DNA from 4 places in the Undibacterium sp. TC4M20W genome. Region 3 is predicted to be linked to each of the others. Evidence: predicted binding sites of a transcription regulator. Region 3 holds the regulator's gene; each other region holds the start of a gene.
What was found. The regulator sigma-54, encoded in region 3, starts transcription at its own class of promoters, with help from an activator protein. The targets are predictions, from matches to a motif close to TGGCANGNAANCTGCTTT.
Positions count from the first base shown of each region.

Region 1: a site for sigma-54 is predicted at 5,688-5,705, ahead of nirB (nitrite reductase large subunit NirB). Genes of this name have one in related genera too.
Region 2: a site for sigma-54 is predicted at 4,609-4,626, ahead of ACO0LL_RS01325 (ammonium transporter). Genes of this name have one in related genera too.
Region 4: a site for sigma-54 is predicted at 5,127-5,144, ahead of glnA (type I glutamate--ammonia ligase). Genes of this name have one in related genera too.

Region 1 is NZ_JBMPPI010000025.1:73,358-81,317, forward strand. Features, by position in the region: gene ACO0LL_RS23380 (GNAT family N-acetyltransferase) at 1-27, opposite strand, end outside; gene ACO0LL_RS23385 (molybdopterin-dependent oxidoreductase) at 33-2,795, opposite strand; gene nirD (nitrite reductase small subunit NirD) at 2,859-3,203, opposite strand; gene nirB (nitrite reductase large subunit NirB) at 3,228-5,657, opposite strand; gene ACO0LL_RS23400 (nitrate/nitrite transporter) at 6,029-7,243, shown strand; gene ACO0LL_RS23405 (protein kinase domain-containing protein) at 7,272-7,960, shown strand, end outside.
Region 2 is NZ_JBMPPI010000001.1:262,674-270,633, reverse strand. Features, by position in the region: gene ACO0LL_RS01345 (TolB family protein) at 1-824, opposite strand, end outside; gene ACO0LL_RS01340 (hypothetical protein) at 1,050-1,622, shown strand; gene ACO0LL_RS01335 (DUF2804 domain-containing protein) at 1,687-2,697, shown strand; gene ACO0LL_RS01330 (hypothetical protein) at 2,727-3,131, opposite strand; gene ACO0LL_RS01325 (ammonium transporter) at 3,128-4,558, opposite strand; gene ACO0LL_RS01320 (YHS domain-containing (seleno)protein) at 4,924-5,442, shown strand; gene ACO0LL_RS01315 (nitronate monooxygenase) at 5,513-6,757, opposite strand; gene rlmF (23S rRNA (adenine(1618)-N(6))-methyltransferase RlmF) at 6,976-7,960, opposite strand, start outside.
Region 3 is NZ_JBMPPI010000001.1:21,814-29,773, forward strand. Features, by position in the region: gene ACO0LL_RS00095 (monovalent cation:proton antiporter-2 (CPA2) family protein) at 1-504, opposite strand, end outside; gene ACO0LL_RS00100 (KpsF/GutQ family sugar-phosphate isomerase) at 618-1,658, shown strand; gene ACO0LL_RS00105 (KdsC family phosphatase) at 1,658-2,191, shown strand; gene lptC (LPS export ABC transporter periplasmic protein LptC) at 2,188-2,832, shown strand; gene ACO0LL_RS00115 (LptA/OstA family protein) at 2,853-3,416, shown strand; gene lptB (LPS export ABC transporter ATP-binding protein) at 3,418-4,173, shown strand; gene ACO0LL_RS00125 (RNA polymerase factor sigma-54) at 4,185-5,675, shown strand; gene hpf (ribosome hibernation-promoting factor, HPF/YfiA family) at 5,783-6,130, shown strand; gene ACO0LL_RS00135 (enoyl-CoA hydratase/isomerase family protein) at 6,756-7,850, shown strand.
Region 4 is NZ_JBMPPI010000016.1:10,402-18,361, reverse strand. Features, by position in the region: gene trhA (PAQR family membrane homeostasis protein TrhA) at 227-844, shown strand; partial or broken gene ACO0LL_RS18555 (helix-turn-helix domain-containing protein) at 1,511-1,879, shown strand; tRNA gene ACO0LL_RS18550 (tRNA-Ser) at 2,116-2,205, opposite strand; gene ACO0LL_RS18545 (rhodanese-like domain-containing protein) at 2,313-2,777, opposite strand; gene ACO0LL_RS18540 (putative bifunctional diguanylate cyclase/phosphodiesterase) at 2,838-4,625, opposite strand; gene glnA (type I glutamate--ammonia ligase) at 5,292-6,707, shown strand; gene ACO0LL_RS18530 (DUF4124 domain-containing protein) at 6,848-7,336, shown strand; gene glnL (nitrogen regulation protein NR(II)) at 7,422-7,960, shown strand, end outside.

The DNA of each region.
Region 1 (7,960 bases), on a different contig from region 3:
AGCTGGATCGACTCTTTCTATATTCATGTTTTTTATGCGACTTTTTCCTGCATATTAAAACTGATCATCTTCTTGAGTTCCGGCACACAAGAGCCACAATTCGTGCCGCATTTGAGTTTGCTTTGTAAACCAGTCAGGATATCGGCAGGCAAACCATCCATGCCTGCAAGTGTCTTCTTGATTTCAGTATCCGTCACATTCAGGCAACTGCACACTACTTTGCCACGTGCTGCAAAACCCTGTGGTGCCGTCGTGCTCGGCATCAGCAGGAGTCGCCCGAGTCTGGCGACTGGTTCCTGCGCCTGCAGGAAGTCCTTGAGCCAACTCTCGGCAGACACATCTCCCGCCAGCGCCACAGCAGCCAGACCACCTTCTTTTACCAGAATATGGCGCGAAACACTGCGGCGCTTGTCGTCATAGCGCAAGACATCCGCGCCCACTATGCCAAAAATGTGCTCGATTTTTTCCAGGACTTCAGTTGCCACCGCTTCTTCATTCGCAGCACGGAAGATCACACCCACCTTGTCGCGACCAAATGGTGTGCAGGATGCATAGGCAAACTCGCGCATATAAGGACGCAAGGCAGCTTGTACGCTATAGGCTTCTTCGCTATCCAGCCACGCGAATACAACGAAGCGCCAGGGCAATTCTGCTTTCAAAATCTTGACGGCAGCAGCTTTCAGTTCAGGTTGTTTAGAGCTGGGGTCGATTGCCGGTGAAGTCAGGGCATTCACACCATAGCTGGCATTTTGTGCATGGCCACGGCCCGAGACATATTCCTCCCCCCAGTGCATGGCGATGAAAACCTGGCCCGCACGCTGCTCATCACTTTCAACTACCGGCAAAATGACAGTACCGCGACGGCTGCTGACATGCACCAGATCACCTGATTTCAAGAAGCGTCTTTGCATATCAGTCGCCTCCATGCAAAGGCCAGGCTCTGCCACGTGGGCAAACAACTGTGCCACAGTGCCGGTACGGCTCATGCCATGCCATTGATCGCGCAGGCGACCAGTATTCAATGAGAATGGGTAGCGGGCATCAACTGCATCCTTGACAGGTTGGTACACAGTATTGACGAAACGTGCGCGGCCATTGGCTGTAGGGAAGATACCGTCTTCATACAAACGCTGTTTGCCAGTGCTGGCACCAGCCGGATAAGGCCATTGCTGTGGCCCCTGCTGTTCCAGTATGGCGTATGACAAGCCGGTGATATCAAGGTCACGGCCACGAGTACTGTCGCGGTGCTCGTTCCAGACTTGTTCGTCGCTGTCGTACTTGAAGTTTGCTGGTGACTTGCCCAGCAAGGGGGCAAGTGCTTGCGCAAACTGGCTGGCGATTTGCCAATCGTGTTTTGCTTCACCAGGTGCGGGTATGACGGCGCGCACGCGGGATATGCGGCGTTCTGAATTGGTGACGGTACCCGTCTTCTCGGCCCAGGTGCTGGCGGGTAAAAGTATGTCGGCATACGGCACGGTGGCCGTGCTGGTGTATGCTTCCTGCACGATCACCAGCTCGGCTTTTTGCAGGGCTTCGCGTATCAGGTTTTGCTCTGGCATGGATTGCGCGGGATTGGTACAGACTATCCAGATGATCCTGATCTCACCCTGCCGGACTGCTTCAAACATTTCTACTGCAGTTTTACCCGGTGTAGCGGGCACGTCGTCTACCCCCCAGTAGGCAGCAATTTCTGCGCGATGTTCAGCATTGCCAAGGTCACGGTGACCCGACATCAAGTTCGCCATGCCACCGACTTCACGACCACCCATGGCATTTGGCTGGCCAGTCAAAGAGAACGGCCCGGCACCTGGTTTGCCGATTTGATGAGTAGCCAGATGCAGATTGATCAGGGCAGCATTTTTTGCAGTACCGGCAGATGATTGATTCAGCCCCTGGCAATACAGCGACAGGCTGGCTTTGGATTGTCCAAACCAGCGTGCTGCCTGCACCAGGTCAGCTTCCTTGATGCCGCAGGTCTTGGCGACAGCTGCTGGCGTGTAGTCACGCACGGTTTGCTTGAGTTCGGCAAAGCCCTCGGTATGTTCCTGGATATACGCCAGATCGATTAAATCTTCCCACAGGCACAGATGCAACATGCCGTTGAACAGGGCAACATCGGTACCTGGCAAGATAGGCAGGAACAAATCTGCTTCACGCGCGGTATCGGTACGGCGCGGATCAGCAACAATCACTTTCAGGTTGGGATTTTTTTCCCTGGCCTGTTCCAGGCGGCGATATAAAATCGGATGTGCATAAGCCGTGTTGGAACCGACAATAAAAATGACTTCTGCGAGGTCTATGTCTTCATAGCAGGCAGGCGGCGCATCCGCACCCAGGGTCTGCTTGTAACCAGCAACCGCGCTTGACATGCACAGGCGTGAGTTGCTGTCTATATTATTGGTGCCTATCAAGCCTTTGGCGAGTTTGTTAAAGACGTAATAGTCTTCAGTCAGCAATTGACCAGAAATATAAAATGCCACACTGTCTGGGCCATGCGTTTTGATGGAGTCAGCGAACTTGTCTGCCATGCTGGCAATAACGCTATCCCAGTCGGTGCGCAGTCGCAACTCTCCACGCATGGCGGGATCGCGCATTTCAGGATACAGCGCCCTGACCTGTTGCTGTATTTTTGCATCTGCAGACAGATGCAAAGTGCTGCCCTTGCTGCACAGGCGGCCAAAATTGGCGGGATGATCAGTATCACCGCGCACGCCAGTTACCTGCCCGCCTTCGCTTTCTATCACTACACCGCAACCAACGCCGCAATAACAACAGGTAGATTTGGTTTCAGTCATACATGCCTTTAAGTGCACGCTGCATCACATACTATGCATAGTATGTGATGCAGCGCATTTTTTCTATGCCTCTATTGCGAGTGTACGTAACTCATTTGCGTCCAGATAAACCTGGTCCGCATCCACCTTCAGGCTGAACTTCTGGGTACAGCCCTCATCCGGAGAAATCGCGCAACCTGTGGGCAATTCTATGTTCCAGTTATGCAAGGGGCAGGCTACTCTTTCGCCAAAGACTATACCTTGTGACAAAGGACCACCTTTGTGCGGGCATTTATCCAGCAGAGCAAAGACCTTGTTTTCTGTATTCCTGAAGATGGCGACATCCGGCTTGGCCGCACGTGCAACCACGCGCGCACCCAGTACGGGGATATCTTCTACACGACAAATAACTTGCCATTCCTGACTCATGTTTTTTCCTCTCAAAAAATGGCGTTATGCTGGCAAGCGTTCAAACTGACGCGTATCGACCTGAGCTTTTTCTGGTTCATGCCATGGATCAGATTCACCTTCCAGTGCAAACAGCAAACGTTGATACAAGTCTTTGCGGCGCTCGTGGTCTTCCAATATGATTTTCTTCACATAATCAAGGCCGACACGGGCAAGGTAATGTACGGTACGTTCCAGGTACCAACCTTCTTCACGGTATAACTGCAAGAAGGCGCCGGTATATTCCATGACTTCTTCATGGGTTTTCAGCTTGACCAGGAATTGCGCGACTTCGGTTTTGATACCGCCATTGCCACCGACATAAATTTCCCAACCAGAATCAACGCCGATGACACCAACGTCCTTGATACCTGCCTCAGCACAATTACGCGGGCAACCTGACACAGCCAGCTTGACCTTGTGCGGCGAATACATGCGCGCCAGCTCGCGTTCCAGTTGCTGCCCCATGAGGGTGGAGTTTTGCGTACCAAAACGGCACCATTCACTGCCCACACAAGTTTTCACGGTACGCAGACCCTTGGCATAAGCCAGACCAGATGGCATGCCCAGGTCTTGCCATACGGCGCGCAAATCTTCTTTCTTCACACCCAGCAAGTCAATGCGCTGGCCACCGGTGACCTTGACTGTTGGTATCTTGAATTTATCAACGACGTCAGCAATCCTGCGCAATTCACTGGCATTTGTTTCACCACCCCACATACGCGGGATGACGGAGTAAGTGCCGTCCTTCTGGATATTCGCATGCGAACGCTCATTGATGAAGCGTGATTGCGGATCATCCTTCGCTTCACGTGGCCATGTAGAAATCAAATAGTAGTTGATGGCCGGGCGGCAGCTGGAGCAACCGTTAGGTGTGCGCCATTCCATGAATTCCTGCACGCCAGATACCGTCAATAGCTTGTTGGCCTTGATCGCATCGCGCACTTGCTGATGGCTATGATCAGTACAAGCACACATGGGTTTGACTTTTGAAGCCGTTGAATAATCACCACCAGCGGTGAACATGATAATTTGTTCTACCAGCCCGGTACATGAACCGCAGGATGCGGATGCCTTGGTATGCTTGCGCACATCGTCAAGCGTGAACAGGCCTTTTTCCTTGATGGCCTTGACGATGGTGCCTTTGCAGACGCCGTTACAGCCACAGACCTCGGCCTCGTCCGGCATGGCAGTTGCCTTGGTGTGTCCTTCATGACCAACGTCACCGGTATTCGATTCGCCGAACATCAATGAGTCACGGATTTCTGAAATATTCTTGCCTTCGCGCAGCAGTTTGAAATACCAGCTGCCATCTACGGTATCGCCATATAAACAAGCACCAATCAGCTTGTCATCCTTGACCACGAGCTTCTTGTAAACACCACCTATGGGGTCAGACAAAATAATCTCTTCAGTATCTTTGCCCCCCATGAATTCACCGGCAGAAAACAGGTCTATGCCTGTCACTTTCAGCTTGGTAGATGTGACTGAACCCTGGTACCGGCCTATGCCAAAATTGGCCAGGTGATTGGCGCAGACCTTGGCCATTTCGAACAAAGGGGCAACCAGGCCATACACTGTGCCGCGATGATTGACGCATTCGCCAACAGAGTAAATGCGCGGGTCATAAGTCTGCATGGTGTCATTGACGATGATGCCGCGATTGCAATACAACCCGGCAGATTCTGCCAGCGCAGTATTGGGACGTATGCCGACTGCCATGACGATCAATTGCGCAGGGATTTCCAGGCCGTCGGTAAAGCGTATGGATTTCACATGACCAGCATCGTCACCAATGATAGCTTCGGTATTTTTTTCCAGCAGGAAGTTCAGGCCACGGTCTTCCAGAGATTTTTGCAGCATCTTGCCAGCAACAGGATCAAGCTGGCGTTCCATGAGCCAGCCTGGCAAATGCACGACAGACACGCTCATGCCGCGCATTTTCAAGCCATTGGCGGCTTCCAGGCCCAGCAGGCCTCCACCGATAACGACAGCATGCGTATGCTTTTCTGCCGCCTCTATCATGGTATTGGTATCGTAGATGTCTCGGTAGGCAATCACGCCCTTGAGATCCTTGCCGGGAACCGGCAACATGAAAGGTGTAGAGCCAGTCGCCAGCAGCAGACGGTCGTATTCAGTCTGGGTACCGTCTTCGGCGATCACCAGACGGCGTGCCCTGTCTATCTTGACGATTTTTTTGCCCAGGTGCAGGGTGATATTATTTTCTTCATACCAATCCACATCATTGAGCATGATGTCTTTGATGGTTTGCTCGCCTGCCAATACAGGTGATAGCAGGATACGGTTGTAATTGGCATAAGGTTCTGCACCAAATACGGTAATGTCATACAGGTCGGGGGCGATCTTGATTAATTCTTCCAGGGTACGCACACCTGCCATACCATTCCCTACCATCACTAGCTTAAGTTTCTTCATGGCTGCTCCTTTGCTTGTCTCCCCAGACTCTAAGCAAGAGCAATGCCAGTTCGTTTTTATCAGAGGGAAAGCCAGGCTGTTTTTATAAGCCTGCACCAATTTAACTGCGCATTAATATGGTTTTCACCAAGAAAAACGGAGGATTCCTCGGTTGGCAGCAAAAGCAATGCCACTTCTTGAAGCATGCACCAAAAATCCTCGCGGCACTCATACAAAACTCAGCCATTCTGGTGCATTGCACCATTTAATTCAGAGCGCGCACAGTTTTTGCGCAGAAAGTTTTGTTTTTAATCATGGAATACGCGAATCACCTGCACATTTTGATGGCACGTCCCTTGCAAGTGGCATGCATGTTCACTATTGGAGCGATCATGCAAAAAACTTCCTTCTGGAAAGCCGGGCACACACCCACCTTATTGGCATCCTTCTTTTATTTCGACCTGAGTTTTATGGTCTGGGTATTGTTGGGGCCACTCGCCATCCAGATTTCCAAGGACCTGGGCCTGACTGCAGCACAAAAAGGCCTGGTCGTCGCCACCCCCTTATTGGCTGGTGCCTTGCTGCGCATCGTCATGGGCGTGCTGGTCGATCATTTGAAACCCAAGAAAGCAGGATTGATAGGCCAGATCGTCGTGCTGATAGGCTTGTGCTGGGCATGGCTGGGAAATTTGCACACTTATGAACAACTGCTGTTCCTCGGCGTGATCCTGGGTGTCGCAGGTTCTGCCTTTGCCGTGGCATTGCCGCTGGCATCGCGCTGGTATCCGCCTGAACACCAGGGTACTGCCTTGGGGATAGCGGGTGCAGGCAATTCCGGCACCGCCTTTGCCGCCTTGTTTGCACCAGCACTGGCAATTGCCTTTGGCTGGCAAAATGTGTTTGGTCTGGCGCTGATACCCTTATTCATCGCGCTGGCGGTTTACCTGATTTTCGCCAAGGATGCGCCGGGTGATGCACCTGGCAAATCCCTGACTGAATACCTGGCCGTGCTGAAAGACAAAGACGCGTGGTGGTTCATGTTCTTTTACAGCGTGACCTTTGGCGGCTTCTCTGGCCTGGCATCTTCCCTGACGATTTATTTCAATACGCAATATGGTTTAACGCCAATTACTGCCGGTTACTTCACTGCTGCGTGCGTGTTTGCCGGTTCTCTGGTGCGCCCCATGGGTGGCCGTATTGCTGACCGCATAGGTGGCATCAAAACCCTGTCTGTCATATACACCATCGCTTCTGCCTTCCTGTTCATTGCATCCATCGGTCTGCAATCTGCGACTGCTGCAGTATGTGTATTCGTGGTTGCCATGCTGGCACTGGGCACGGGCAATGGTGCGGTATTCCAACTGGTGCCGCAGCGTTTCCGTAAAGAGATGGGTGTCATGACTGGCCTGGTGGGCATGGCAGGTGGCATAGGTGGTTTTTATCTGGCGGCCAGCATGGGTTATTCACGTCAGATCACCGGCAGTTATCAAATAGGCCTGTCGATTTTCGCCAGCCTCGCCATCATCGCCTTGCTGGGTTTATCATTGGTCAAGAAACGCTGGCGCACGACCTGGGGCTCTGCCGCCATGACTACTGCAAAAATCTGAATACACAAAATACACAAAATACACAAACATGCCACTGACAGTCAGCACAGGACATCACAGCGTCGCTGGCATACGCCCGCGTAATGAAGACTTTGTCGGCATGGTCACGCCAGGCGAACCTGAGCTATCCTGCAAGGGCATGGTGTTGGCCGTAGCCGATGGCGTCTCTGGCAATGAAGGCGGGCGCGAAGCGGCTGAATATGTAGTACGTGGGCTGCTGACCGATTACTATGCTACGCCTGACACCTGGGAGGTAACAACAGCACTCGACAAGGTGCTGGTCGCCATGAATAGCTGGGTGCAGCAGCAAGGCTCAGTCCGCCGTGAGCTGGCAGGCATGGCCACCACCATGACCTCACTGGTCTTGCGTGGGCGCATGTATTACAGTGCACATGTCGGCGACACCCGCTGTTACCTGTTGCGTGACGGTGCCTTGCAAAAACTGACCCAGGACCATGTCTGGGACAGACCGGAGATGCAGCATGTGCTGACCCGCGCCATAGGCCTCGATAATCACCTCGTCATTGATCATGGCATGGGTGAGTTGCGTGTCAATGATGTCTTTTTGTTGGCCTGCGATGGTATCTGGGCCAGTCTCACAGAATATGACCTGACAGATTTTTTGAAGCAGGTCAGCGCAGGCAAGCTGAGCAGTGAGGCTGCCTGCGAAGCTTTATGCGCAGCCGCACTGAAAGCGGGGTCGCAAGACAACTGCAG
Region 2 (7,960 bases), 240 kb from region 3:
GGGCAGACACGTGGGTGCAGGAAATCATATTGAGGATCATCCAGCACCGGCGTAACAGCGCCGTTTTTTACATCCAGCATCTGTATGCTGGCATTGCCATAAGCGAGCGTGACGCCACTTTGATTGCGGGCGATGCCGGTGGATTGATACAGGATCTGCTTTCCTGCATCCGGTATCCAGCAGGGGCTGGTGTCAAGGGTATCGCCACCAGTCAACTCCCGGTATTCATCACCTTCGCGATTGCACATGACCAAGTTGGCGATGCCGGTTTTGTTCATCGATGAGGCCAGCAGTTTGCCACTGCCCTGGTCCAGATGCATGTCTGTCAGTGCCAGGTTTTGCCTGTGCAAGATGCGCTTTTCGGTGCCAGTTTCCAGATCATACGAAAACAGGCCACCCATGCCGGCATCCTGCAAAAAATACAGGATGCGGCCCTGCTCATCAAATTGCATAGAGGTCGCATTGATCTGCGCGCCTTCGCCATCAAACTGACGCCAGGCACCTGAGGCAGAAACCCCAAAACTGGTGTTTTGCTTCCATGCATGTCTTTCCCTGTGTTTTTCCATCTTGTCCAGCATCTCTTGCACATAGGGGCTGTGCAATTGCCTGGTTTCACCATGGGCTGCGCGGTAAAACAATTTACCTTCCGAGATAAAAGCCACTGCCTGTGCACTGGCAGTACGGTCGAGATGGCTTTGATGTGCCGCATCACGGCCAGCCGCAGGCAAGGACTTTCCGTCCTGCGCATGATTGTTCTTTTGCATGGCCTGATTCAGAAAATAAGCCAGGGCCAACAAGGCAATGACGATAATGAGTAAGTGCACTGAAGAATCTCCTGTCCTTGGCCGCCTGAGCGAACCGCATTGCAGGCAAATTTGCCGACAATTACAAAAGCGATATTATGCATGCAAGTGAGACTCACTATGCCAATTACATTTTTGCATCCGAAAAAACCATGACATTTGTCACCGCCAAGTCCTGACACTTTGCTCTGATATTACACACTCTGTTTCGGCATACTGGCAGCAATTCAACAAGGAGTACTCATCATGTCTGCAATCAACGCTGCCACATTTTCTTCCCACGCTGCCCGTGCCAAAGGCGCAATGTTCTTTGCTGTCTTTGGCGCTGCCTGGATGGTGTTATGGAACCAGCGTGCCATGCAAGGCAAAGGACTGGTCTATCTGATCATCGCCATTGCAGGGTTGACGCTGGCCGGGTTGGCAGTCCAGCGTCACCGGCAATACAAGGCTTATGCTGACGACAATAGCCCGGCTGCGCAAAGGGCAGGGCGTCTGTTCCATGTCATTAATGCAGCTCAGTGGGCCATCATCCTGGTCGGCGGAAATGTGCTGGCGAATATGGGCCTGGCCGGGTGGGTCACACCATTCGCCATGCTGATCATTGGCCTGCACTTCCTGCCTTTGGCCAGCGTGTTCAAAGTGCCAGGTCACTTCTGGTTTGGGCTGGTGATGAGTGTGTTTGCCGTTACCTATCCGTTTTTATTTCCCCAAGGGGCGGCTGATCCTTATGGCTGCCTGGGTGCGGGCTTGCTGTTGTGGGGCTATGCCTTGTTGAAACTCATGGCTATCCCGGCAGTGCAGGATATGAAAGCAATTTGAAATAGACCCTCTAACTGCTTTGCTGCAGAATCGCTGGCGTACAAAAATATAAAATGGAGACACCATGCCAGCGAACTTCCTGCCGCCTGCACCCGCTCAAGTCCTGCATCCTGATGGTCAGGTGCGATTTGGCAAATATGCCGGTGCACCAACCATCATAGACTGGACCAGTCTGGCCGCACCACACAGGCGCGGCAAGCTGTGGCAAACCTTGCACCACAAGCACTGGCATTATGTGGCGCTGGCGACAGAAGAAATATTTTGCGGTATCGCGATTGTTGATGTGGGCTGGACCAACACCGCCTTTGCCTATGTGTTCGACAGGCTGGCAGGCAAGCTTATTGCCAGTTATTCCCAGGATGGTCTGCCAGGTCTGACAGCAACACTGAATGCGCATCCGGCAGAACAGGCCAGTTCCGCATTTAGGTTTTTTGGCAAGCGCATACGCTTTCAGCATCTGCCAGCCAGCGGGTGCTATGAATTGCAATTGCACTGCGGTTCATTCAGCATCAATGCCATGCTGGATGCCAAACCGGCTGCGCCTTCCTTGCTGGCAGTTGGTGAAGTGTTGGGCGGTACTGTGCATGCAACCGTCAAATCTGCGGGCATGCCATTGAGTGGCGAAGTACGTGTGGGTAGCCGCAGTTTCAATTTGCAGAAAGGTGTAGGCAGCTATGATCATAGCAATGGATTCCTGGCGCGTGAAACTGGCTGGCGCTGGGCATCAGCACATGCGCTGGACATAGGTTTCAACTTGCAGGCCGGGTATTTTTCCAGTCACGAAAATGCCTTGTGGCTGGATGGCCAACTCATTTCACTGGGCGCTGCACAGTTCGACTTTGATCCCGGCCAGGCCATGGCTGACTGGCATATTTATACTGATGATGGTTTGCTGGACCTGCATTTTCATCCCGAAGGTTTTCGCGCAGAAAATAAAAACCTCGTCATCGCCAGCAGCCGTTATCTGCAACCCATAGGTGTTTTCAGCGGCTGGGTCAGGGCAAGTCTGGATGCACCCAGGCGGCAGATAGAAAAACTGGTGGGTGTGACAGAAGACCATTTCTCCAAATGGTAATATGAGTCTTGGCCTCACCGGATAAAAATCTAACGCAAGCGACCTATATAGGTTTGATCGACCATGGCATTATGATCAAGCACAGGCGCGGGTATCCTGGTCATATCCGGCATGCTGCTCTCGTCCAGCTTGTTGCTGGACTGCTTTCTGACTGCCAGTCTGTTGAGCAAAGGAGTGGGGGGCGGTGGCGTGACGAACAAGCCATCTTCGCCAAAATAAATCTCATCGAGCTTTTGACAGATATCGTGCAAATCCTGATTCGGTAATGCCAGCGCCATGTCCAGTATGCTGCGGCAATAGCCAGGGTTGACGCGCATGTACTCTATGTCAGTCACGCGGCCATTTTGTCGCCGTAAAATCACGTGCAGTCTTGCCATGAGGGAGAAGGCAAGATTGTCCGACATGGCATTCTGTATCAGGCTGCTGGTACTCATAAGATATGCTCCCCGTGAAGTTCAAGATCAAGTCCTTCTCTTTCCTGCTCATTGGTCAGGCGCAAGCCAATGCTCACTTTGATCAGCCATAAAATGACGGCAGTCACAGCGCCCGAATAAATCACAGTGACGATGACACCAAAGGCCTGCGTTGCCAAGCTGCCGTCAGCACCGCCTATGCTCTTCATTGCAAATACGCCAGTCAGCAAGGCCCCGACTATGCCACCGATGGCATGCACGCCAAATACATCCAGTGAATCATCGTAGCCACCCAAGGATTTGAGTGAAGTCGCTCCCCAGTAACATGCGACGCCAGCGACTGCACCTATGACCAGTGCACCTGTCAGATCAACAAAGCCGGATGCCGGTGTGATCGCGACCAGGCCAGCGACAGCGCCAGAGACTATGCCCAGCACCGATGGTTTGCCACGGCGCAGCCATTCCACGAGCATCCAGGCCAGTGCCGACATCGCAGTCGCCACCTGTGTCACCAGCATCGCCAGCCCGGCGCGGCCATCTGCCGCACCGGCAGAACCGGCATTGAAACCAAACCAGCCCACCCATAACAGTGATGCGCCTATCGCAGTAAGTAATAAATTATGCGGCGGCATGGGTTCCTTGCCAAAACCCAGGCGTGGCCCGACGATCAAAGCAGCCACCAGGCCAGATACACCGGCATTGATATGTACAACAGTACCACCGGCAAAATCCAGCACACCACGCGCCGCCAGCCAGCCTGCCGGTTCCCACACCCAGTGCGCGACCGGTACATACACCAGCAAAGACCACAAGGTGATGAACAGCAGCAACGCAGAAAATTTCATGCGTTCAGCAAAGGCACCGGTGATCAGGGCAGGGGTAATGATGGCGAATGTCATCTGGAACATCAGGTATACGCTTTCCGGTATCGTCGGTGCCAGTTGATGCACGCTGAGCTGCCCGGCTTCTTTCAAGAAGCTCACGCCGTGCAGCATGAACCTGTCCATGCTGCCCAGATAAGGCGAACCTGCGGTGAATACCAGGCTATAACCCAGCACCACCCACAAGACCGTGACGATGCAGGTGGTTGCCAGACTATGCGCCATCGTGCCCAGGGCATTTTTCTTGCGCACCATGCCAGTGTAGAACAGGGCCAGGCCGGGTATTGTCATCAGCAATACCAGTGCAGTCGAGGTCAGCATCCAGGCGGTGTCGCCAGCGCTGATCTTGTCGGCGGCGATCATGCCCGGCTTGGTCATGGCTGGTGGCGTGGCCGTAGCCACTACAGGTGCTGTTGTGGCACTTGCTGCAGAACTCGCTGGCGCAGTTTCTTGTGCATAGCTGTTGCCCCCATACAGGAAAAGGCTGATGGAGAAAAAAAATGAGAAGAAAAATGAGAGAAAAAGTGAGACAGAAAGCGGGAAGCTGGAGAGCACGCGTATTTTCATCAGGCTGGCCTTTTCAAAAACATCGTCAATGACACACAAGCATGTGCATTGCAGCATTTTTCATGCCAAGGCTGATACCAGTGATTTTGATCTTGCTCGCAACTAATCAGGGAAAGAAATTGCTTGTGATACCAGTACGGGCAGGTGCATGCACCAAAATGTAAGCAAATATTTCTGCATAGCATGAGTTTGCACGCAGAGAGTGCCAAATCAAATTCGATGCTCATAATTCCATTTTTGGGAATAATGAATTCAATATTATGGCTATTCTTTACTTTAGTGACCTGAATTAAAGTGCCTGTCATTCGCTGTGCATGAGCAAGGCGAATCTCAAATCCGCTTTCAACCATATAAAGGAGCACGCTGTGTCACTCACATCCATATCACTCACATCCATATCACGCACTTCCAGCAGCCTGGTCAGCAAAATCAAATTCATCTTCTTTTCCGCAGTAGCCGCATTGTCCATGGCAGCAGTGCCGGGCATCAGCGCTGCTGATACGGTCACCAATAGCGTCATAGGCGCACGGGGTTACGATCTCACGACTTTCTTTACCAGTGAAAAACCAGCGCATGGTACTGGTCATCATGTGGCAACTGTAGATGGGGTTGAGTACCTGTTCACCAGCGAAGAAAACAAAAAGACTTTCCTGGCCAACCCAGAAAAATACCTGCCAGCTTTTGGTGGCTACTGCGCTTATGGTGCTTCCATAGGCAAGAAATTTGTTGCTGACCCGGACGTGTATGACATCGTCGATAACAAACTCTACTTCAATCTCGATACCAAGATCCGTGCGATCTGGGCAAAAGACATTGCAGGCAATATCGATCTTGCAAAAACCAACTGGAAAACCATCGCCAGCAAGAAGCCATCTGAACTCTGATTGCCTGCACATATGAAAACGCCGCTTTGCCCAAGGGCTAAAGCGGCGTTTTTGTATTCAGAGCAGTGATTTACACAGGTAAGGCAATCTGGTGATCAACACTGAATTGATAATCGCGGAACACATGTTCTGCACTCAGCAATTCATAAGTGCCATCCGGCAGCTTGCGGGTCGTGTCTTTCAGGCGGTAAGTCATCTGGCCGCAAGTCCAGCAATTAAAGTTGCGCATATGGGTGCACAGGCAAGTCTTGTCCATGACCGAGACTTTCTTTGCATCGGGATGGGCTGCCACTTCACGGTTATACGAAGTGATGTAAGCGCAGTTGCCATTGCCATCGAGCAGGTAGCCATAGGATTCACAACCAGGGCGTATGCCATCGCCTATGGCAGGCGTGTTCTTCAGCATGCGCATAGGGTAACCTGTAGGCGAGATATTATTGACTTCGATATCGCCTTCGCTGGCCTTGAAGTATTCCTGCTTGACGCTGGCAGGCAAGCCGCACTCATTGGTGACCGTAAAGCGCGTAGCCACTTGCACCCCGGCAGCGCCGTTTTCCAAAAAGGATACGGCATCGCTGCCTGTGAAAATGCCACCAGCGGCTATCAGCGGGATATCCAGGTTTTCTGCTTTCAGGTACTGGACGATTTCAGTAATGATGGTTTGCAGGTCATATTCAGCCCAGTCCATGCCAAAACCGAGGTGGCCGCCAGCCAGCGGGCCTTCGACAATGACATAGTCGGGCAAACGGTTCAGGCGGGAATTCTTGCGCAGGAATAGTTGCAGCGCACGTACTGAAGAAACGATGATGCCCAGTTTTGCATCGCGGAAGCGCGGGTGATCAGCGATGAGGCCAAAAGAACCCAGATGCAGGCCGGCACTCATGGTGATGCCATCAATACCAGCATCAAGTGAAGACTCCAGGCGCACCTTCAGTGTTTCGCGTGGGCCATTCATAGTCAGCTTTTCCATGCAATTGACAAAGATCATGCCCGTGCCTTGCTTGGCTTCCATGGTCTTGCCCACGTGCATACGGGTTGCTTCTGCCAGTTGATCCAGGTTGAACTTGATGTCAGTCTTGTCGGAATTGTTGATATTGTATTTGTAGAATTTGGTCTTTTCCTTGACAAAGCTGGTGTCAAAACGACGGTCAGAGACATCCTGCACCATGGCATCAGAGATATGGCCTATACCGCCCAGACGTGCAGCAACCAGAGCCAGTTCAGCAGTGGAAATATCGACGCCCATGCCACCGATCATGATAGGAACCAGCTCATCTTTGCCCAGCTTCAGGCGGAAATCATCTACACGTTTCATTGTTATCCTTGATACATTTTGCTCAAAAGTAAATCACGCGACGCTATATTCAGTACTCTCTCAATACCCTTAGTGCTCTGACTCTACAGATACATATTGCATATTTCTTGTTGATTCTGCGGGCTGCAAACCGGCAGACGAACGAGATTGTAAGCCAGGGCTAGCCGCTACAGCTAAGATTATATTCTGTAAGGGAGGCAAATACCCAGGCGCAGGCTTTATCTCTTGCTATTTGACCAACGTAATTTGGCCCAGGCAGCCTGTTGGCTTGCATTCAGGAAAGTCCAGGCAACCAGACGGCTCTCTTTATTGCCCTGGCTCATGATAATGGTTTTTTCATTAAGCACCTTGACCTGCTTCAATGCCGCATGGATTGCGGGTAAATTGGCCGACTTTGATACCAGGGTAGAAAACCATAAGATTTTTGTGGGTATGGCCGCACTTTCAGTGATCATTTTCTTGATAAACGCCAGTTCTCCGCCTTCGCACCAGAGTTCTGCAGCCTGCCCACCAAAGTTCAATACGGGTAGCGCCTGCTCTGCCTGGCTAGTTTGCTTCAGGTTCTCCCACTTGCGCTGGCTGCCAGCTCTTGCTTCTTCAGCAGAAGCGTGAAAAGGCGGGTTGCACAGGCTGACATCAAACCATTCATCATCACCAACAATGCCATGGAACAGGGATGCCGCATTGGCCTGTTGACGTAACTGTATCTGCTGGCCCAGGCCGGGATTGTGTTCCAAGATGGCCCGTGCATTAGCCAGCGAGGCGGGATTGATGTCGCTGGCGCAGAATGACCAGCCATATTCGCTGGCACCGAGCAGGGGGTATATGCAACTGGCGCCAGTACCAAGATCAAGGGCCAGTATCTGCCTGCCTTTGGGCACACGGCCCTGATTGCAGTCAGCCAGTAAATCAGCCAGATAATGCAGGTAGTCTGCCCGGCCCGGCACTGGAGGGCAAAGATTCTCAGAGGGGATATCCCAGCCACGCACGCCATAGCTGCTGTGCAAAAGAGCCTTGTTGAGCAGTTTGACTGCCAGCGGGTCGGCAAAATTGATGCTGGTTTCGCCAGCCGGGGTGCTGACAAGCAGAGATGCAAGCGCTGGCTCAGCCTTGCTCAGGGCCGCAAAATCATAGCGTCCCTGATGGCGGTTGCGCGCATGCAGTAATGAGCTGCCAGCGCGGTTTCTTGCATCTTTCTTGTTC
Region 3 (7,960 bases):
CAGCGGCACCACGGCCAGATCCTGGAACAGCAGCACGCTGATAATCTGCCTGCCATGCAGGCTTTCCAGCTCCAGCCTTTCCGTCAGCATTTTCGAGACGATGGCGGTTGAGGACATCGCCAATGCGCCGCCAAGGGCGAATGAGGCTTCCCAACTGATCTGGAACATGCCTGGTAAAAAGCGGCTGGCTACCCAGCCAAATACCATGCTGGTCAGTATAGTGACCAGTACCTGCGCCATCCCGAGGCCAAATACCGCCTTGCGCATGGCCATGAGTTTGGACAGCGAGAACTCCAGTCCTATCGAAAACATCAGGAAGACCACGCCAAATTCGGCCAGTTCATGGGTCACGGCACTGTCTTCTGCCATGCCAAAACCGTGCGGGCCTATGAAGATGCCAACCACCAGATAACCCAGCATAGGCGGTAGTTGCAGCATACGGAATGCGACCACGCCCAATACGGCAGCAGCCAGCAATAAAAGTGTGGTGTCCAGTCCTGTCATGTCGCCTATTATTGCCGATTTATCGCCTTGCTATCCTGCTTTTGGGCAAACATAATTCATTACGTTACAACTGGCAAAGTTTTTGCTTTGAGGATTTCGTTTATACTTCTGGCATGAATGAACTGAATGCACCTTTAACTTTTAAACAACAAGCACCGACAGACCCGGCTGTCGCAGCGCAACGCGCCCTGAAACTGGCTCGCGAGACCCTGCAAATCGAGGCTGACGCCCTGCTTGCCCTGCAAAAACGCCTGGGCAATGGCGATGCTGCCGGATTCGCACAGGCAGTCAGCATGTTGTTGGCATGCCACGGTAGGGTCGTGGTTTCTGGCATAGGCAAGTCTGGTCATATTGCGCGCAAGATTGCGTCGACCTTTGCCTCCACCGGCACCCCATCGTTTTTTGTCCATCCGGCTGAGGCTGCCCATGGGGACCTGGGCATGGTGACACCGCAGGATGTGTTTATCGCCATCTCTTATTCTGGCGAAGCATCTGAGTTGATGTCTATCCTGCCTATCATCAAGCGTCTGGGTGTAAAACTGATTGCCATGACCGGCAACCCGGAATCCAGTCTGGGCAAACTGGCTGATATTCATTTGAACCTGCATGTAGACAAAGAAGCCTGCCCGCTGAACCTGGCACCAACGGCCAGCACCACGGTCACGCTGGCACTCGGTGATGCGCTGGCGGTGGCGGTGCTGGATGCACGCGGTTTTCGCGAAGAAGACTTTGCCCGCTCGCACCCTGGCGGATCACTCGGTCGCCGTCTGCTGACGCACGTCAGGGATGTCATGCGCACCAATGGAGACATCCCGCAGGTGGGGCCAGAAACCAGCCTGAAAACTGCGCTGCTGGAAATTACCAAAAAAGGCATGGCGATGACCGCCGTGGTGGATGAACATCAAACGGTATTGGGCATCTTCACCGATGGTGACTTGCGCCGTCTGATGGATGGCACGCGTGATTTCACCCAGTTGCGCATTGCCGATGTCATGAACCACGCTCCGCGCCGCATACGCCCGGAACAATTGGCTGTCGAAGCCGTCGAAGTCATGGAAACTTACCGCATCAACCAGTTGCTGGTCGCTGACGACAGCGGCAAGCTGGTGGGTGCCTTGCATATCCATGACCTGACCAGGGCCAAGGTGATCTGATGAATAATCCTGTAGATTCTGTAGAAAGAGCCAGCAAAGTCCGGCTCATGATTTTTGATGTCGATGGCATACTGACCGACGGCAGCCTGTACTTTGGGCCAGACGGCGAAATGATGAAATGCTTTAATGTGCTGGATGGCCAGGGTATCAAACTCTTGCAGCAGGCTGGCATTATCACGGCCATCATCAGCGCACGGCAATCGGCCATCGTCAGCAAGCGTGCTGCTGATCTTGGCATCAGCCATGTCAGCCAGGGTATCCATGACAAGAAGAGTGCATTTCTTGACCTGCTGGCGAAGCTGGATATCCCTGTGGAACACTGCGGCTTTATCGGTGACGACGTGATTGATTTACCGATACTGACCAGGGTTGGCTTTGCAGCCAGCGTACCGAATGCCCATGCTGAAGTACAACAACGTGTTCAGTACATCACCAGGGTCAGTGGCGGCCAGGGTGCTGCGCGCGAAGTCTGCGACTTCATCCTGCGTGCCCAGGGCAAATATGAACAGGCTTTACAAGCATATCTGACATGAAACCCCAAATGACCATAGACCGCTTCCGCATCTGGCTGGCCGTGATCCTGCTGGGCGTGATCACCATGGGCACGATCTGGGTCATGGAAGTCATACGCCGCCATGCCGATGATGAGCAAAACCGCACTTCCGCCAGATCAGCGCCTGATTACTATGTCGAGAAATTCAATTTCATCCGGCTGTCAAACAATGGCAAGGCCAATTACCATATCACTGGTGACAGCCTGGTGCATTTGCCACGGACCGACAATATAGAAATCAAGCATCCGCAGATCAACAGCTTTGACAAGGACAGGCCACCGCTGCACCTGCGTGCTGAACTCGCCGTTGTATCGCAAAAATCATCGCTGACCACGCCCAAGCGTGAGCATGACATGGTTCACCTGTATGACAATGTCAGCATGGAAAGGCCCGAGGGCCTGAGTTCACAATTCGTGCGTGTGGAGTCTGATTATCTTTTGCTCCTGCCGGATGACGATATCGTTAAAACCGACAAACCGGTTTCAATTACGACCGGCAAACTGCATTCAACTGCAACTGGCATGATTGCCAATAATTCAACCCAAGGCCTGGAATTGCTGAGCAAGGTTTACATTCAACTCAAGAAACGTGAACCAGCTCCCAAAACCGGGAATAAATAAGCAAGAAAGCGAATATGCACATGATCAAAACATCATTTAGCGTCACACGCTTGATCAGCCTGGCCTGCCTGGGCCTGGCCTGTGTTTCTGCAAATGCAGAAAAAGCCGACAGTAATAAAGAAACCATCATCAAAGCCGGTTATGGCATCAGTGATGGCAAAGCCAGCGTCAGCAGATTATCCAAGGGCGTGTCTCTGGTGCGCGGCACCCTGACCGTCACTTCTGAGAGTGCTGTCGTGACCGAAGCCCCGAATGGCGATCAGTTTGTTGTTCTGACAGGTGGCAGTGGCCGCAAAGTCACCTTCCGCCAGAAGCGCGATGGTGGCCCTGATCTGTGGGTAGATGGAGAAGCTGACCGTGCTGAATACAACCAGAGTACAGAAATCGTCAAATTCATTTCCAAGGCCAAGGTACGCTACCTCGAAGGCAAACGCGTCACCCAGGAACAGGAAGGTGAGTACCTGTCTTATGACAGCAAGAATGATGTTTTTGTTGGCACGAATTCGACCAGTGGCCAGCATGTAGATGGCTCAGGCAATATCACCATCACCTTGCAACCAAAACCAGAAAAACAGGCTAAATAAGATGACTGCACAGTCAAGCAGCACCTTGCTTGTCAAGGGCTTGCAAAAGCGCTATGGCGCGCGCCAGGTCGTGCGCGATGTCTCACTGCTATTGAAAAGCGGTGAGGTGGTGGGTTTGCTGGGGCCGAATGGCGCAGGCAAGACCACCTCGTTTTACATGATCGTTGGCCTGGTACCTTCAGATGCTGGAGATATCACGATTGATGACGTGAATATTTCGCAACTACCTATCCATGAACGTGCCGTACTGGGTTTGTCTTACCTGCCACAGGAAGCTTCGGTATTTCGCAAGCTGACAGTAGAAGACAATATCCGCGCCGTACTCGAATTGCAAAAAGACAGCGAAGGCAAATATCTCGGTGCCAAGAAAATTGAGCAAAGGCTCAATGCCCTGCTGGCAGATTTGCAGATAGAAAAAATACGTGAAAGCCAGGCCCTGTCACTGTCAGGCGGTGAACGCCGCCGCGTCGAAATTGCCCGCGCACTGGCGACCAACCCACGCTTTGTCTTGCTGGATGAGCCCTTTGCCGGTGTTGATCCTATCGCCGTCATCGAAATTCAACGCATTGTGCGCTTCCTCAAGGAACGCGGCATAGGCGTGCTGATTACCGATCATAATGTACGCGAAACCCTGGGCATCTGCGATCACGCCTATATCATCAACCAGGGCGCGGTACTTGCCAGCGGCAAGCCTGACGACATCATACAAAATGAATCTGTACGTCGCGTTTATCTCGGAGAACACTTCCGGATGTGACGGGAATCATCATGAAACAAAGCCTGCAACTACGTACCTCACAACATCTGGCCTTAACGCCGCAATTGCAGCAATCAATACGATTATTGCAGTTATCCACTTTGGAATTGCATCAGGAGCTGGAGACGCTGCTGACTGATAACCCCATGCTGGAACGTGTCGATGATCCCCTCGATCACGCCGTACGCCTGCTGGCTGACGGTGCCATCAATACCAGCAGTACTTCTGCAGATGCTGGCATGGAAGCACCGGCAGCAAGAGAAGACAGTGACAGGTCAGCAGAACCGGCTGCCGCTGATGCAGAAACCGTCATCAGCAATGACAGCACCACTTCCAGCGAAGAAGACTGGGGCTTTGATGATGTACAGCATGGCAGCAAATCTGGCGATGATGAAGATGGCCGCCCGCAGCTCGGTGCAGCCCATATCACCCTGCGTGAGCACTTGCAGGAACAGATGCGTCTTAACCTGCGCGAACCGCGTGACCGTGCCCTGGTCGAGTTGATGATCGATGCGATCGACAATAACGGTTACCTGACCGAAACATTAGATGAAATACATGCCAGTTTGCCACTGGAACTGTGCGTAGAACCAGAAGAGCTGGCGTTTGCGCTGAACATGTTGCAAAGCTTTGACCCGGCTGGTGTCGGTGCGCGCAGCCCGTCTGAATGTCTGGCCTTGCAAATCAGGCGTCTGCCAAAAGTTGCTTTCGTCACACGCAGGCTGGCATTGCAAATTGTTGAAACGCAACTGGCTTTATTTGCCCAAAGAGATTTCACCAAACTCAAGAAAATCTTCGATTGCGATGATGAAGATTTGCGCGATGCACAAACTATCATCCGCCTGTGCAAACCACGACCTGGCCTGGCCTTTGCTGCCGATGAATCGGACTATGTCGTACCCGATGTGATCGTCAGAAAATCCGGCAACGGCTGGCAAGTCATGTTGAATCAGGATGTCATGCCCAGGCTGCGGGTAAGCAGCATGTATGCCAACATCATGAAGCAAAACCGTGGCGAGGCTGGCATGGGCGCGCAATTGCAGGAAGCCCGCTGGCTGATCAAGAATATGCGGCAACGTTTTGAGACTATATTGCGCGTTGCACAAGCCATAGTCGAAAGGCAACGCAATTTTTTCACCCACGGTGCTGTTGCAATGCGCCCCCTTGTTTTGCGCGAAATTGCTGATACACTAGGATTACACGAGAGCACTATCTCGCGTGTAACAACCCAAAAATACATGTTGACCCCACATGGCATGTTTGAGTTGAAGTACTTTTTCGGCAGCCATGTCGCGACGGAAACAGGGGGTGAAGCATCTTCCACCGCGATACGTGCACTCATCAAGCAGTTGATAGGAGCAGAAGACCAGAAAAGCCCACTCTCTGATAGCAAAATTGCAGACATGCTGGGTGAACAGGGCATGGTAATTGCCCGACGGACAGTTGCCAAATACCGTGAAGCCCTCAAAATCCCCCCAGTCAGTTTGCGTAAATCTTTGTAAGCAGTCCTTGTAATCACGGTTTGAATTGCTATATATGATTTAGCTCAAGGCAAATAAATGCTGAGAGCGTATCGTTATAGCAAGCAACATCACTATAGGAGCACAGTATGAATCTCACCATCAGTGGACATCACGTCGAAGTAACTCCTGCAATTCGTGAATATGTACATACCAAACTAGAACGTATCAGGCGGCATTTCGACCAGGTCATTGATATCGCCGTCATCCTGACGGTGGACAAGCTCCGGGAAAAGGAAAAACGACACAAAGCCGACATCAATTTGCATATCAGCGGTAAAGATATTCACGTTGAAAGCCTGGCGCATGATCTGTATGCAGCAATCGATGCACTGGTAGATAAACTTGATCGCCAGGTCATCAAGCATAAAGATAAAATGCAAGACCATCAGCACGACGCCATCAAGCACATACCTGATCCGGCATCGGCTTCATAAGACCCCAGTCCTTACCTGAACAGGGTTACGGACATCCAAAACAAGGACGCTAAAAGGCGTCCTTTTTGTTGGGTTAATGGTTTTGAGGTTAACAATTTACATCAATCATTAACTGAATTGCCTTGCGACAATCCGTACACATGTTAACGTCATTCCAGCGTGCTTTTAGCTGGAATCCAGTGGCTTTCGTGGTATGCCGCAACGCTTGTTACATACCGCACCTTTATGAAAACGTTTGCCCTTCGTGGACACAAGCCGGGTCTCGGCCCGGCAGCCGAAATACTTTCTTTGCGTCGCCAAAGTAAGTATTCAAAGAAAGGCGACCCAGGCGTAGCCGCCCCTTCGGGGTACCCGTTTGTGCAGTACAAAAAATGGGAAGATCCGAAACTCGCTCCGCTCAGACAGCGGCTCTTCTTAATCCATTTTCTGTACTGCACAAACGGCGGCTACACATGGGAACTGCAGAAAATCAAAAACAACTGCAACCCCAAAGTCAAACCCGACAGCAACGGCAACGATCATGCCGCCCTTACTCTATTTCCTCATAAACATATACACCCCGTGACGCCCAAGCCCGACAAAGTTAAAATGGCAGCTTCATCCCTTACCTGCATAGTCAACCACCATGAGCGAATTTGTACTTACCTCCGTCAAGAACAATATAGGCTACATCACCCTAGACAGACCCAAAGCATTGAACTCGCTGTCACTCGATATGGTAAGAGCGCTGACGACGACCTTGCTGACCTGGCAGGATGATCAGAGTGTGCGCGCGGTGTTTATTCAAAGCAGCAGCAAAAAGGCATTTTGCGCGGGTGGAGATATTCGTTTTTTCTATGACGTGGGCACGGCCACACCCAAAGGTGATTCTGCCCTGCTGGAAGATTTTTTCACTGAAGAATATGCCTTAAATCATTTAATCCATTTCTACCCGAAACCCTATATCGCGCTGATGAATGGCGTGGTCATGGGCGGTGGCATGGGTATCGCGCAGGCAGGTGAAGATTGCCGTTTGCGCATCGTCACCGAGCGTACCAAGATGGCGATGCCGGAAGTGAATATCGGCCTGTTCCCTGACGTAGGCGGTGGTTATTTCCTGTCGCGCACTGAGGGGGAAATTGGTACTTACCTGGGACTGACTGGCGAAATCATCACCGCTGCCGACGCCATCTATGCAGGTCTGGCGGATGTCTATATACCTACTGCAGAAATACCTGCACTGATGAATTTGCTCATTGAAAGCACAGCCACAGACCTGCGCCTGGCGATACGCGATTTCGCTGCAGCTTTTGCAGACCAGGCGAAACCGGATACCAGCAAACTGGCAACTCAACATGCGGCCATCAATGACATCTTCGCGGGCAATAATGTTACTGCCATCTGTGAAAAACTACAGCAAAACAACAGCGAATTCGCTCAGCAAACACTGGCCACCATGCAAAAACGTTCGCCATTGCTGATGTCAGTCACGCTGGAACAACTACGCCGCAGCAAAGACATGACAGTGTCAGCCTGCCTGCGTATGGAAAGAAATATGGTACGCCATTGCTTCAAGCATGGTGAAGTGCTGGAAGGTGTGCGCGCCCTGGTGGTAGACAAAGACAATGCGCCACGCTGGTCACCTGCCACATTGGCTGAAGTGACAGCAGAACAAGTCACAGGATTCTTTGCAGAAGCCTGGCCTGCTCATGCGCATCCTTTGCGGTATTTAGAAGGGTAATTGCAAGAATGACCGATCAAAGCTTTGATCAATCGTAGCTCACGAAATTTGCACGAAGGTCGCGATGACGTTGTTTTTGATTTTCCGCAGTTCCCATGTGAAGCCGCCGT
Region 4 (7,960 bases), on a different contig from region 3:
TCGATAAATATGCACTGTAACTTTTAAGCAGGCTTAAAATAAAAATTTATTGAAATGACAATTAACGGCGTAGCTTGCAACAACTTCACTTCGATCGGAAAGAATTGGGATTTGATAGGTTGCGTAACCGGGTGATGGCGTTCGTCAGGAAGTGCACAGCGCGCCCACGCAAATACAATGTCTGGGCCGCAGCTTTCAATAGTGGAAAATTTGTAAGGGAATACGCATGTATTATGGAGAGCGCTTCAATGGCATTACCCACGCGGTGGGTGCTGCATTGGCGACAGTGGGCGGTGTATCGCTGATCACGATAGCAGTTCGCAGTGGAGACTATTGGAAGATTGTTAGTTTCAGCATCTACGCTGTCACGCTAGTTGCCCTTTATTTTACATCTGCCCTGTATCACAGCACCCAAGGGCCTGCCAAAGACGTATTGCGTCGGCTCGACCATTGCGCAATCTACTTGCTAATTGCTGGTACCTATACGCCATTCACACTGGTCAGCCTAAGGGGGACGTGGGGATGGTCGCTGTTCGGCGTGGTGTGGGGGCTTGCCGTTATTGGTGTCCTGCAAGAATTGTGGTACGCCAAAGGAGCACGGCTAATGTCGTTGCTAATCTATGTGGTGATGGGCTGGGTTGGCGTGATCGCTGCTAAGCCGCTCATCAATGCGCTCACGATAGACGGCTTCCGGTGGCTTGCAGCAGGCGGTGCGTTCTACACCGGAGGAATCGCGTTTTATGCCACAGATCACAAATGGCGTCACGGACACGGGGTTTGGCACCTGTTCGTGCTTGGCGGGAGCATATGCCATTTTGGCGCGGTATTGCTGTACGTGGCATAGTAGAAAGCAAGTAGAGCGATTTGACTACTCCTGACAGAATTATTGCAAATCTGTTGATCGAAAGGTGCCAAATAAGTCTGCACAACGTCTCGTTCCATGAGTGTCGCCGGTATTTCTCTATACCAATTGATCAGGCACCGGAAATAGACACACATGAGAATAACGAACCCACAAACTAAAACGCCTACTTGCATGAGCGGGCGTTGCGTGAGATCTGGTCTTGCCGGACCACTGCAGAATCTAACAACGACACAAGGATCCTCAATCCGCTCGACCCAAAATAGTTGCACTACTCAGAAAATCCGCCCAAGTTTGCATTAAGGGACGGCGTTGCTCCAACAAGTCTATCCTATGATAAGCCGCCTCTACCTTATTCTCTACTTGGTGTGCCAACGAGCGTTCTGCTAAATCTCTGGAATGACCTTTCTCACTGCACCAGTCCTGAAAGCTCGACCTGAAACCGTGGGCAGTGGCAACACGACCATGAGTGTCAATATGCGCTTCTACTCGACGCAAGTAACTTGTCAATACCTTCTCAGACAGTTCGTAAGCCCCCAACCTGTTGATTTGCACTGAAAATTGACCCACTTTGCTGGATAAATTGCATCTAAAATTGACCCACGTTTAGCACACAATCCTACTTATCTTGATGAGTAGGGGACAGGAGTGATTGACGTGGCATTACTAGGTATTATTCGACGCTGGCACATTCGTGACCAGATTCCATTACGGGAGATTGCCAGACGACTGGGCATCTCCCGCAACACTGTCCGGCGCTATCTGCGCTCTGAAGTCACAGAGCCAGCCTATGCGGAGCGACAAACAAACAGAGCCATCGACAAATATGCATTGCAGCTTTCAAGCTGGCTTAAAACCGAAGCGGGTAAAAATCGCAAGCAGAGACGCAGCTTAAAACAGCTTCATCTGGATCTGAAAGAACTGGGATTTGAGGGGTCGTATGACCGGGTGGCCGCCTTCGCCAGGAAGTGGAAGGTGGATCAAACTGACAGGGTCAATTCAGCTAGCAAACGAACAAGTCAACACCTCTTTGAGCCTGTTGCTTAAGAATCGCCACAAGCCTGCATCAGGAAGTTTAGTAATTCATCGCGGAATTCAGCGGCGGCACAGGTTTGCTTTCGTTGAGCTTTTTAGAGGGACACATTGCCAATGCGTTCCAATAGCTTCCAAGCGGCGTTGGTACACCAAATGGCACACTGAAATAGCTAAAAAATAAAAAAGCCCTTGAAAATCAAGGGCTTATTCATTTATCTTGGCGGAGAAGGGGGGATTCGAACCCCCGGTAGGGATAAACCTACGCACGCTTTCCAGGCGTGTGACTTAAACCACTCATCCACCTCTCCTGCATTCGCTAAAACTTGCCGTAACAGCGAAGTCCGCTATTCTAGCAAAGCAAACTTCATTATGGAAGCTTTTTTCTTGTTTTTTGTAAATCTTGCTATGGATTAAGTCAGGCGCCCAGCCATGGCAGGTTGTTTTGGCACCAGCCGCCTACGGTTTTTCTGTGGCCTTGTTCGTCCTTGTCGCCTTCAAAACCTTGCAGGATGTCGTAGCAGTTGGTGTAGCCGTTTTCAGTTGCTAGTTTGGCGCCGTGGCGTGAGCGTACGCCGGAGCGGCAGAGGAAGAGGATGGTGCTGGCTTTGTCAGGCACGCTGGCTTGCAGTTGTGCGAGAAAGTCGGGGTTGGGTGTGCCGCCTGGGTAGAGGCTCCATTGCACGGCCAGGTGTTGGGCTTCGCTGATGTTGACTCTACCTACCCAGTCGCGTTCTGCATTGGTGCGTACATCGACGAGTAATATCCTGCTGTCATTTTGCAGCAGTGCAAAGGCTTCTTGTGGGCTGACTGCGCCGGCGTAGGGTAGGGCTTGTTCGTGGCCGCGCTGGCGTGCTGCTTGCAGGGTTTGATCTGTTGACATGATGATTCCTTGATTGAAAATAGCAATTGCAAAAAAGGTAGTGCTAATGTGCCTGCTAGTTTATATTAAATCGGCACTGGGTTTGCCGTACAGATAACCTTGATAGGAAAGACAGCCCTGCTGTAGCAGGAAATCGCGCTGGGCTGCGGTTTCCACACCTTCTGCAATCACGGCCAGGCCCAGGCTCTGGCCGAGTGCGATGATGGTTCTGGTGATGACGGCATCATTGTTATTGAGGATGTCGCGTACGAAGGACTGGTCTATCTTGAGCTGGTCCAGCGGCAGGCGCTTAAGATAAGACAGGGATGAGTAGCCGGTGCCAAAGTCATCGAGTGAAAAACCTACGCCTCTGGCTTTAAGCTGATTCATCTTGTCTATGGTTTCTTCTATATTATCGATGAGCAGACTTTCTGTCAGTTCGAGTTTGAGTTTGCTGGCGTCAATCTCAAAGCGGGCGATATTATCCAGCACCTGCGCAACAAAATCATATTGCCTGAACTGACGGGCGCTGACATTCACTGCCAGGCTCATGTGCTGTTTGTCTTCTGTTTTTTTCCAATCGGCCAGTTTGATGCAGGCAGTTTTTAATATCCATGCGCCCAGGCTGAGGATGAGACCTGATTCTTCTGCGAGCGGGATAAAGTCGGATGGTGGTATCAAGCCCTTTTGTGGGTGTTGCCAGCGCACCAGGGCTTCTGCGCCGGTGATCTGGCCTGTGCTGCTGACTTGCGGCTGGTAATGCAGGACAAATTGTTCTTTCTGCAGACCCAGGCGCATGTCTGCTTCCAGTGCTGCACGGGTGTTGACGATGTCGAGCATGTCCTTGTCGAAGAAGCGGAAACTATTGCCGCCGCTGGACTTGGCCTCATACATGGCGACTTCTACCTGTTTGAGCAGTTCTTCGGCTGAGGTGCTTTGACTGTCAAACAGGGTGATGCCTATGCTGGCGCTGCTGTGATATTCAGTGTGTTCTAAATCATACGGGGCGAGCAGGTCTGCCAGGATTTTGGTGGCGATCATTTGTGCTTCTATGGCGGTTTCGCGGATGTTGTCGCTGAGTTCTTCGAGCAGTAATACAAATTCATCGCCACCGTATCGTGCCAGGGTGTCGCCTTTGCGTATGCTGTGGGTCAGGCGTTTTGCGGCAACCTGCAAGAGCATGTCACCTTTGCCGTGGCCACTGCTGTCATTGATGGTTTTGAAATTATCGAGATCAAGAAACAGTACTGCGCCATACAGATTGCTGCGGCTCTTTGCCAGCAGGCTGTGTTGCAGGCGGTCTATCAATAGTCTGCGGTTGGCCAGTCCTGTCAGCGGGTCGTGGTAGGCAAGGTGTTCCAGTTTTGCTTCTGCTGCTTTTCTTTGGGTGATGTCGAGCATGGTGGCGACATAGTTGATGACCTGGCCGCTCTGGTTTTTGACGGCAGTGATGGTCAGCCATTCTGGATAGACTTCGCCATTTTTTCTGCGGTTCCAGATTTCACCCTGCCAATAGGCATTGACATCCAGTTGCCTACCCATGTCTTCATAATAGCTGGTGCCATGCAACCCGGATTTGAGCAGACTGGTTTGCTTGCCCAGCGCTTCTTCGCGGCTATAGCCAGTGACGTGAGTGAACGCATTGTTGACACGCAAAATAGTACGGTGCTGGTCGGTGATGACCATGCCTTCCTGGGCTTCAAAGGCAATGGCAGCGATACGCAAGTCTTCTTCTATGTGTTTGCGCTTTGCCCGCTGTTTACAGATGATTTTTTTGAGTCGTTTTTTTTGTTCACCTGCTTCTTGCAGCAGTTTGATCAGTTTCAAGGTGACAGAGGTGCTTGCCAGCATGGTGAGGACAAAGGTCACGGCGGCAAGCAAAAAAGGCTTTCGCGGGCAGGGGTGGGGCAACATAATATATAGGCTGAAAAATCACTACCGGCTGAAAAATCACTACCGGCTGAAAAACATTGCCAGCCGGCCGGCAGTTCTGTGCTGGATCTTTGTTACTGGCATGCGGCCAGACTGGCAAAGGTGGTGACAGTCTAAATGAGCGCGAATGCGACACGAGCTTATACAAAGGAAAGTTGATTTTGATCAAGCATATTTGCTTTTTATGAAACATTGCTCAAGGGGTGGCGGCGCTTCATTCAATACGATTTTGATCATTTGAAAAATTGCACCAAAAAAATGCGCAACAGCAGTTTTAAATCAATAATGCACCAAAAATGAACATTTAATTTTGTATGCATTGTTTTGGTGCGAATTGTATTTTATCTGTTTGTTAAGCAGTTTCCCTTTTGGTCAGGAAAACGCCACAAAAACAAGCATTTAACAAATTTCGATTTTATATATGACTGATCTGGATGATGGCACGGTTTCTGCTATTATCCCCACTGAGTTTAGCCGCCAGGCGAAAATGCTGTTGTAAGAGCAATAAGGCAAGGTTTGTCTGTTGGTCAAAATTGCACATAACTGGCAGGCGCAGTGCTCGGCAATTTCCGAATTTATTTTTAGCTCTCAGAGGAGTTTCACATGGCAATGACAGCCGCAGAAGTCTTGAAAATGGCGAAAGATAACGAAGTCAAATTCGTTGATTTTCGCTTTGCTGATACCCGAGGCAAAGAACAGCACGTAACTGTTCCAATTTCCCAGTTCGACATCGATAAATTCGAATCTGGCCACGCATTCGACGGCTCGTCCATCGCTGGCTGGAAAGGCATTGAAGCATCCGACATGTTGTTGATGCCTGATCCATCTACTGCCAACATTGATCCATTCTTCGAAGAAACCACATTGTTCATGCAATGTGACGTGATCGAGCCATCTGATGGCAAAGGTTATGACCGTGACCCACGTTCCATCGCGAAACGTGCTGAGGCGTATCTGAAATCCTCAGGCATTGGTGATACAGCTTACTTTGGCCCAGAACCAGAATTCTTCATTTTTGACAGCGTACGCTGGAAAGTAGATATGTCTGGCTGTTTCGTTAAGATTGATTCTGACGAAGCTTCCTGGACGACAGGCGAAAAACTGGAAGGCGGTAATACTGGCCACCGTCCAACGGTTAAAGGCGGTTACTTCCCGGTTCCTCCAGTCGACAGCTTCCAGGACATGCGTTCTGAAATGTGTCTGATCCTGGAATCCCTGGGTATCCCGGTTGAAGTGCATCACCATGAAGTGGCTGGCGCTGGTCAAAATGAGATCGGTACCAAGTTCTCTACTCTGGTAGAGCGCGCTGACTGGACACAAAACCTGAAATACGTAGTCTGGAATGTTGCCCACACGTATGGCAAGACAGCGACTTTCATGCCTAAACCTATCGTTGGCGACAACGGTTCTGGCATGCACGTGCATCAATCCATCTGGAAAGATGGCAAAAACCTGTTTGCTGGCGACGGCTATGCTGGTTTGTCTGATTTCGCCCTGTACTACATCGGCGGTATCATCAAGCACGCTAAAGCACTGAATGCGATCACTAACCCAGGTACCAACTCTTACAAGCGTCTGGTTCCAGGTTATGAAGCTCCGGTGAAACTGGCTTACTCTGCCCGTAACCGTTCTGCTTCCATCCGTATTCCTTACGTTGCCAATCCTAAGGGCCGCCGTATCGAAACACGTTTCCCTGATCCACTGGCGAACCCATACCTGTGCTTCTCTGCACTGATGATGGCAGGTCTGGACGGCGTGCAGAACAAGATACATCCTGGCGAAGCAGCCAGCAAAGATCTGTACCATTTGCCACCAGAAGAAGATGCATTGATCCCAACAGTGTGCGCATCTTTGGAAGAAGCACTGGATGCATTGAACAAAGACCGCGAGTTCCTGACACGCGGTGGCGTATTCAGCGACAGCATGATTGATGCTTACATTGATTTGAAAATGCAAGAAGTACAACGCTTCCGCATGACAACTCACCCTGTTGAATTTGACATGTACTATTCTCTGTAATTACCCTCTGCAATCAGGGTAAAAACGCAAAAAAGCGGGGGTAACCCCGCTTTTTTTGTTACAAATGCTAATTTGTTCGTAATTGTGTTGCACGGCTGCATGACATACACTTACAGTCTATCCATGAATATTGCCTTCCTATGAACCGACTCTTGTCAGGATTACTTCTTTTTATTGGCGTGCAGGCGTATGCCCATGCACAGGCCGAGGTATATCTATGCGTCGATGATAATGGCAAAAAAGAATACAAGAACACAGGTGCTGTCAAAGGCTGCAAGAAAGTGGATTTGCAAGGCCTGACTGTTCTGCCAGCGCCTGTATTGCCGGCCCCTGCCAAGAAACCGCAAGGCAAGCCTGCCAGCAGCCCCAGTGATTTCCCCAAGGTAGATGACAGTACGCAAAAAGCCAGGGATTCTGACCGCAAACAGATTTTGCAGGACGAATTGAAGACAGAAGAGCAAAAACTGGCGAATATCAAGAAAGAATACAATAATGGTGAGCCTGAGCGTCGTGGTGATGAAAGAAATTTCGCCAAATATCAGGAACGCACCAATTTGATGAAAGAAGACATCAGTCGCACCGAAAAAAACATAGAAGCACTAAAACGTGAAATTGCCAATGCAAAATAAGTTGCCAGTGTGAACGGCAAAAGTGCTTCCGGGCATGATGCTTGCGTAAAGGTCGCTCTGTGCGGCCTTTTTTTATGGACAAGTTTTGAAAACTCCACTTACCTCATTTGCCGGACTTGACCTGCTGACATCCGCGGTCATTGTGCTGGATGCTGAAGGCAGCATTTTATTTGCCAATGCTGCTGCTGAAAACTTGCTTGATTCTTCTTTCAAGTCACTGACACATTTAAAGCTGACAGACCTGTTCCTTAATGGGCAGGAATTGACTGCGGTCTTTCATCAGGCAGTAGCTCACCAGTTTGCTGACAAGCGCCAGGACCTGACTTTGGAGCGGGCAGGGCGTGACCCCTTGCATGTGCACAGCATCGTCACTGCACTCGATAATCCTGATACGCCAGTGCTGATAGAGCTGCGTGAAAACGTACAGCAACTCAAGCTTGACAGGGAAGAGCGCATGCTCGACCAGAGCAAAGCGAACAAGGAGTTGATACGCAATCTGGCGCATGAGATCAAGAACCCACTAGGTGGCATACGTGGTGCAGCGCAATTGCTGGAGCTGGAATTGCCCGAGCGCCACCTGCGCGAATTGCGTGAATATACCCAGGTCATCATCAAGGAGGCCGA